2 regions of the Micromonospora pallida genome follow, and region 1 is predicted to be linked to the other one. Evidence: riboswitches for the same ligand, from Rfam matches in the RefSeq annotation. Region 1 holds a riboswitch; the other holds the start of a gene.

Region 1 (3,196 bases):
GTGGACGCCGTCGTCCTCGTGGTCGCGCTGCGCGACTCCCTCGGGCACGTGCCGGCCCTCGACTTCGGGGAGGCCACGGTCAGCGCGGAGGACGACCAGTCGAGGCGTACCCGGGTCTGGTGTGACGCGCGACTGGGCGGCGGACAGCGGTGTGAGCTGCCGCTCGCGCACGACGGCGGGTGCCGGTGAGCCCGGGCCGGATCGGTGAGCAGGCCGCGAGCTGCGGCTTCGGACCCGGCAGAATGGTTCGGCCGGGGCAACCGCCACACCAGGACCGTTGGGAGAAGCATGGGTCACGACCACAGCCGTCCCGCCGTCGCCGCGCCGCCGCGCGTACGGCGCGTCCTGATCGCGACCGTGGTCCCGCTCTTCCTGGTAACGCTGGTCGCGGCGCTGGTGCTCTGGCCCCGGGACGCCCCGGAGGTCGGCGGCGGCGAGGATGCTCCCCGCTACCACGGCACGGTCGAGCGGGTGGTGACCGAGGCCTGCCCGCCCGCCCCGGAAACCCCGGAGGGGACGACGGCGGGGCCGTGCGGCATCGCCACGATCGCGGTCGAGACCGGGCCCGACGCCGGACAGCGGGTCGAGACGCCCCTGCCGACCGGTGCCGGATCCCCCTCGGTGGAAGTCGACGACAAGGTGGTCCTGGTCGTACTGACCGATCCGGCCGACCCGACGGTGAGCAGCTACAGCATCGCCGCCCACCAGCGGGGGAAGCCGCTGATCTGGCTGGCCCTGGTCTTCGCCGTCGCCATCGTGGCGTTCGGCCGGTGGCGCGGGCTGGCCGCGCTCGGTGGGCTGGCGGCCAGCTTCGCGATCCTGCTCACCTTCGTGCTGCCCGGAATCAGCGCCGGGCAGGCGCCGCTGCCAGTGGCGATCACCGGGGCCGCGTTGATCATGTTCGTGGTGTTGTACCTCACCCACGGGGTCACCGCGCAGACCTCCGTCGCGGTCCTCGGCACCCTGGCCAGCCTGGTGCTCACCGGCCTTCTCGGCAGCCTGGCGACCGCGTTCACCCATCTGACCGGGTACGGCTCCGAGGACGCCACCACGCTCTCGATGTTCCAGGCCGACGTCGACCTGCACGGACTGCTCCTGGCCGGCATCATCATCGGCTCGCTGGGCGTGCTGGACGACGTCACGGTCACCCAGGCCGCCACGGTCACCGAGTTGGCCCACGCCAATCCGGACCTGACCCGGCTCCAGCTCTACCGGGCGGCCACCCGGGTCGGCCGGGCGCACATCGCCTCGACGGTCAACACGATCGTGCTCGCGTACGCGGGGGCGTCGCTGCCCCTGCTGCTGTTGCTGACCGCCGACACCCGCGGCGTCACCGAGATCGTGACCAGCGAGTTCCTGGCCCAGGAGATCGTCCGCAGCATCGTCGCGACGCTCGGGCTGATCGCCGCCGTGCCGATCACCACCGGCCTGGCCGCCCTGGTCACCACCGCCGGGCGGGGCGGTACGACGACCCCTCGCCCGCGCCGGCCCGCCGGGGAACGGGACGAGGCGCTGGCCGCCCTCAGCGGCCCCCGGGTCGCCACCGGACCGAACAATATCCCCGACGGACCCGGTCGACCGGGAAACACGGAATCGACATGGTGAAATCGCACAGCGTTATCATCAATCGCCTGATCTTGACAAATGTGGCGGGAGTGACGGAACGCAATGGGGAAATGACGCTTTTGGTCGGTATCCGGGCGTAGAACCCGGTGCCCACTGTCGGGTAACCTCGCTGCCGGTTACCGCCGAAGGCGCGCACCGGCGCCAGCGGGGCCACCGCCTAATCGCCTGCGGCGAACCGGGGAACCAGGTTCATGGGGTGCATCCGCGTCAGCGGTAGGGGCCACTTCCGCCCTGAACCCGTCAGCTAACCCGGTCGGCGGTCGATGGAAGGGACAACTGTGACGGCACCTTCACGCCGCTGGCTGAAACCTGTCGTGGCCGTACTCGCCGCCTTCGCCGTGGCCGCTGGCCCCGCGCCAGCGATGGCGGAGCCGTCGAGCCCGTCCGGGCACGACGGAGAGCAGCCGAAGCTCCTCAACGAGGTGATCGAGGAGACGAACCGCAGCTACACGCAGGCCCAGGCGAAACTGGACGCGTCGAAGAAGCGGCAGCTCACCCTCGCGCTGGAGGTCGAGCGGGCGCAGAACGAACTGAAGGCGCTCACCCCGCAGGTGGCCACGATCGCCGTACGGTCGTACATGACCGGTCGGGTCGGCGCGACCTCCATGCTGCTCAACAGCAACACCCCCGACTCGTTCGTCGAGCGCGCCAGCGCGCTGGACGAGATGAACATGGTCAACGGCAAGAAGGTCGCCGCGGTCGCCGCCGTCAAGAAGCAGGCGGAACTGGCCAAGAAGGCGCTCGACGCCGAGGTCATGGAGCAGCAGAAGCAGGCGGACATCCTCAAGAAGCGCAAGCGGGAGGCGGAGAAGTCCCTCTCGCTGGTCGGCGGCGTCGGCCTGACCGGCGGCCTGGTGGACGCCACCTCCCCGATCGCCCGGCCCGGCCCCGGCCGGGACAGCAACGGCAACTGGCGTCCGCTGGGCTGTACCGAGGACGACCCGACCACCGGCGGCTGCATCACCGCGCGCACGCTGCACATGTACAAAGAGGTCAAGCGAGCCGGCTTCAACATGTTCGTCGGGTGCCACCGGCTGGGCGGGCCGTACGAGCACCCGAAGGGGCGGGCCTGCGACTGGTCGCTCCAGAAGTCGGGCTTCAGCAGTTGGGACACCAAGGCGGAGCGGATGTACGGCAACAACCTCACCGCGTTCCTGGTCCGCAACGCCGACCGCCTCGGCATCTACTACGTGATCTGGAACAGGCAGATCTGGTTCCCGGCGACCGGCTGGAAGTCGTACAGCGGCCCGTCCAACCACACGGACCACGTACACGTGTCCATGCTCTGACCGAGCCGACGACAACGGGCCCGCAAACCGGACGACCGGTTGCGGGCCCGTTCGCAGTTCGGGGCCAGCCAGGCGCCAGCTCGCCGGTCAGGACCGACCAGGCGCCAGCGGGGCCGCGCCGGCGGCCAGGGCGAAGTCGTCGCCGGCCGGCACCGAGTGGACCACCCGCACCCCGCCGGCGGCCAGCCGGTACGACATGCCGACCACGGCGCACCGCCCCTCCTGCACGGCCCGGTTCAGCGTCACCGACTGCTCCAGCAGCACCTCGACGGTGTGCTCGA
Region 2 (3,196 bases), 1.5 Mb from region 1:
CGGCTTCCTGCTGCTGAATCTGTTGTTGGCCTGGCTGCTGTACCGGTGGGTGGAGACCCCGATGATGCGCCTGCTCGCCCCGTCCCGGAAGCGACGCACCGCACCCGGGCGACCGTCGGGGCCGGAAGGGGGCCCTGCGGTGGCCGGGCCGGGAGAAGCCCCTGCGGTGGCCGGGCCGGAAGGGGGCCTGGCGGCGGCCGGGCCGCCCCGGCAGCGGGCCCGCGACGCCGCCGAGTCCGACCGGCGACACGCCGTCGAGTCGGACCGGCAACACGCCGTCGCGGTCGATGACCAGGCACGGGAATCCGACACCGCCGACATCGACGCGGGTACCCGACGATCCGGGTAATCTGCTCCCCGTGCCTCGCGCCGCGCTCGACTGCCCGCTGTGGTGGTCGGTGCGCTGGGCGTTCCAGGTGTTCACCCCGGCCCCCGCCCACCCCGTGTTCCGTTAGGTGCCGACGATGGACGTCGTTCTCTACGAGTTCCTGGTCGACGTGCCCCGGGCGGCCGCCATCTGGTCCGCCCTGCTCGTGCTCGCGTTGACCGTGCTCACCGTCCTGGTGGCCCGCCCGGAGCGGGAGCCGGCCGCGACGCCGTCCCCGTCCGCCGTCCCGGACGAGGGGGCCGCTGACCCGGACCCGGTGGATCTGCGCCGGTACGCGGAGGAGGTGGCCGTCGCCGCCGCCGGTGCCGCGCACACCGCCCACTGCTGTCGGGCGGACTGGTTGACCGCCCAGGACCGGGTGGACGAGGCCTGGCAGGCGTACGACGAGGCGGAGACCGCCGCCCGTCGGCTCGCCGGGGTCACCGTCCTGCCCGTTCCCCACGTGTCGCGCACCCCCACCGAGTACGCCGCCCGCGAGCGGTACCTGCACCGGGCCGCGATGGCCGCGTACTGGCGGGGTGAGCTGTCGGTGGGGCACCTCGGCGACGTGTTCGCCGGCCGCAAGGGGTGGGATCCGCGCCTGCACCAGGTCGACCAGGAGGCGGTCCTGCACCGGGTGCTGCGTGACCTGCGGCGGGCGGACTACCGGACGGCGGTCGACCGCGAGCGGGCCGCCTGGCAGCGGGCCGAGGTCGCCGCGACGGCGGCGCGGTGCCTGACCGAGGAGGCGTACCTCGCCGCGGAACAGGTGTGGGCGGGCAGCCGGGCGGCCGTCGACGCGGCCCGCCCCGCGTCCGGTACGGTCCGTCCCACCGTCGACGCGCCCCGGCCGGCGTCCGGTGCGGTCCGTCCCACGGTGACGCCGATTCCGTACGCCGTCGCGCGGAGCGTGACCGGATCGTGACGTGACCCCGACCACGGGTTGCGGCCTGGCGTGTTCGAGGCCGGTTGTGCCGGTCTGCGCCGAGTGGGGCGGCCCGATTGTGTCAAGGCGTCCCGTTGTTGCCCACCGGTACCCGGAAAACTGCTCGTCCCATTGAGTGACGTCAGCGCACGAACACGTCGCGCTTCCGGGTGTGGTGAGTCGTTTCCCCTGCCCACGAGGGTTGGCAGCGGATTGCGGTGTCAGTAGTGTCGGCCCGTCTGGTGCGGTCCTAGGTCGCAGAGGGCGACACCGCGCCGGCCCGCCTAATCGTGCTCACGAGCCGGGGACCCAGGTACGTCCGGGGTGAATCCGCAGGGGCGAGTCCCTGCGGTAGGGCGATCTTCCCGCCCGAATCCGTCAGCTAACCCGGTAGGCGGCATCGGAAGGAGTAGTTCGTGCTGCACGCCCCCCTCTCCCGGTTCCTCCACGGTGCCGTGGTGCCGCCGGCCGTCCGTCCGCGCCGCCGGCACTGACTGCGGTCTCTGTTCCCAGACACCGTCCGAGCGGGCACCCGCCGCGACCCGTGACCCTCGGGTCTCGCGCGGCCTGACCAGTGCCGATCGCGCGGCCTGGCCGATGCCGACCACGGCCCGGCCTGTGCCGACCAGGTGCGCCGCTCTCCACCCCTGTCTTCCGTGGAGGAATCCGTGAAGTACCCGGTCAACCGACCGTTCAACCCGTTCCGGGCCCGCCGGTCGTACCAGGTCGCCGCCGCAGCGGCGGTGCTGGTGGCGGCGTCCACTGCCGGCGCCCTGCTCACCAACCCCGACACACCGGTACGCCAGGGCGACACGGTGGCCGCCGCGGCCGAGGCGAACCGGTCGGCCGCCGCCTCCCGTGACCTCGAGCGCACCGCCGCGTCCCCGGCGAGCCCGTCCGCCGTCGCCACCACCGCGCCGGCCACCCCGTCCGCGTCGCCCACCGCCACCGCCACGGCGGACCCGGACGTGACGGCCAAACCCACCCCGCCGAAGCCGCCCGCGTCGAAGGTGCTGGACATCCAGTACCAGGCGCAGACCACCTACTACTACTGCGGCCCGGCGGCCACCCGGATCGCCCTGACCGCCCGGGACATCGTCCGCACCCAGGACGACCTCGCCCAGCGGCTGAACACCACCGAGGCCGGCACCAACTCCGCCGAGGACACCACCCGCGTCCTCAACGCCCTCGTCGGCAAGGACTTCTACCGGACCCGCATGATCTCCGGCGGCTCGGCCACCCCGGCCCAGATGGACCGGCTCCAGGCCGACGTGGTCCGGGCCGTCGGCAGCGGGTACGCCGTCGTGGTCAACATCGCCGGCTCCGCCACCGACGTCGACGGCGGGTGGCACTCGTACCCGGGCGGGCACTACCTGACCGTGGTCGGCTACCGGGACAACGGCCGTACCGTCAAGATCTCCGACCCGGCGAACCCCGCCGCCAGCTCGTACTGGATGACCACCATCGACCTGGCGAACTGGGCCGCCACCCGCGGCTACTCCGCCTGAGCCCACGCGGGGCGTACCCGTCGCTGTGAGGTAGCAGGGGTCCCCTGTTCCGCAAAATGCGGTAACAGGGGACCCCTGCTACCACCCCAACGTCAGCCGGCGACGGGCTCCACGCCGACTGGCCGGTCCGCCTGGCCGGGGCGGGCGGCCGGCCGGCACGGTGGCCGGCTCGAGGTGCGCCCGGGCAGCCGACAGGAACCCCTCGGCGTACGACTCGACCGGGAAGTCACCCAGGTAGTGGGTACGCATCGCCCAGCGGGCCTCGGCCAGCGGGTCGGTGCCGAGCAGCCGCTCCAGCACGGTGTCCACGTCGGCCAGGTCGCGGCGCAGCACGTAGCCGGAGCGGGCCAGCGGAAAGCGCTCGGTGAACGCGTCGCCGTCCGCGCCCATGTCGGT

The links. Region 1 has a riboswitch for cyclic di-AMP ahead of GA0074692_RS22530 (coiled-coil domain-containing protein). Riboswitches for the same ligand answer to the same signal wherever they lie in the genome.
Region 2: it holds a riboswitch for cyclic di-AMP, as region 1 does, so the genes downstream of both, GA0074692_RS15945 (C39 family peptidase) here and GA0074692_RS22530 (coiled-coil domain-containing protein) in region 1, are expected to answer to the same signal.

The regions. Positions count from the first base shown of each region.
Region 1 covers NZ_FMHW01000002.1:5,434,581-5,437,776, forward strand. Annotated here, with positions in the region: gene GA0074692_RS22520 (hypothetical protein) at 1-189, shown strand, start outside; gene GA0074692_RS22525 (YibE/F family protein) at 289-1,605, shown strand; cyclic di-AMP (ydaO/yuaA leader) riboswitch at 1,771-1,901, shown strand; gene GA0074692_RS22530 (coiled-coil domain-containing protein) at 1,905-2,915, shown strand; gene GA0074692_RS22535 (carbonic anhydrase) at 3,003-3,196, opposite strand, start outside.
Region 2 covers NZ_FMHW01000002.1:3,949,500-3,952,695, reverse strand. Annotated here, with positions in the region: gene GA0074692_RS15955 (acyltransferase family protein) at 1-349, shown strand, start outside; gene GA0074692_RS15950 (hypothetical protein) at 465-1,292, shown strand; cyclic di-AMP (ydaO/yuaA leader) riboswitch at 1,564-1,704, shown strand; gene GA0074692_RS15945 (C39 family peptidase) at 1,949-2,800, shown strand; gene GA0074692_RS15940 (CDP-glycerol glycerophosphotransferase family protein) at 2,879-3,196, opposite strand, start outside.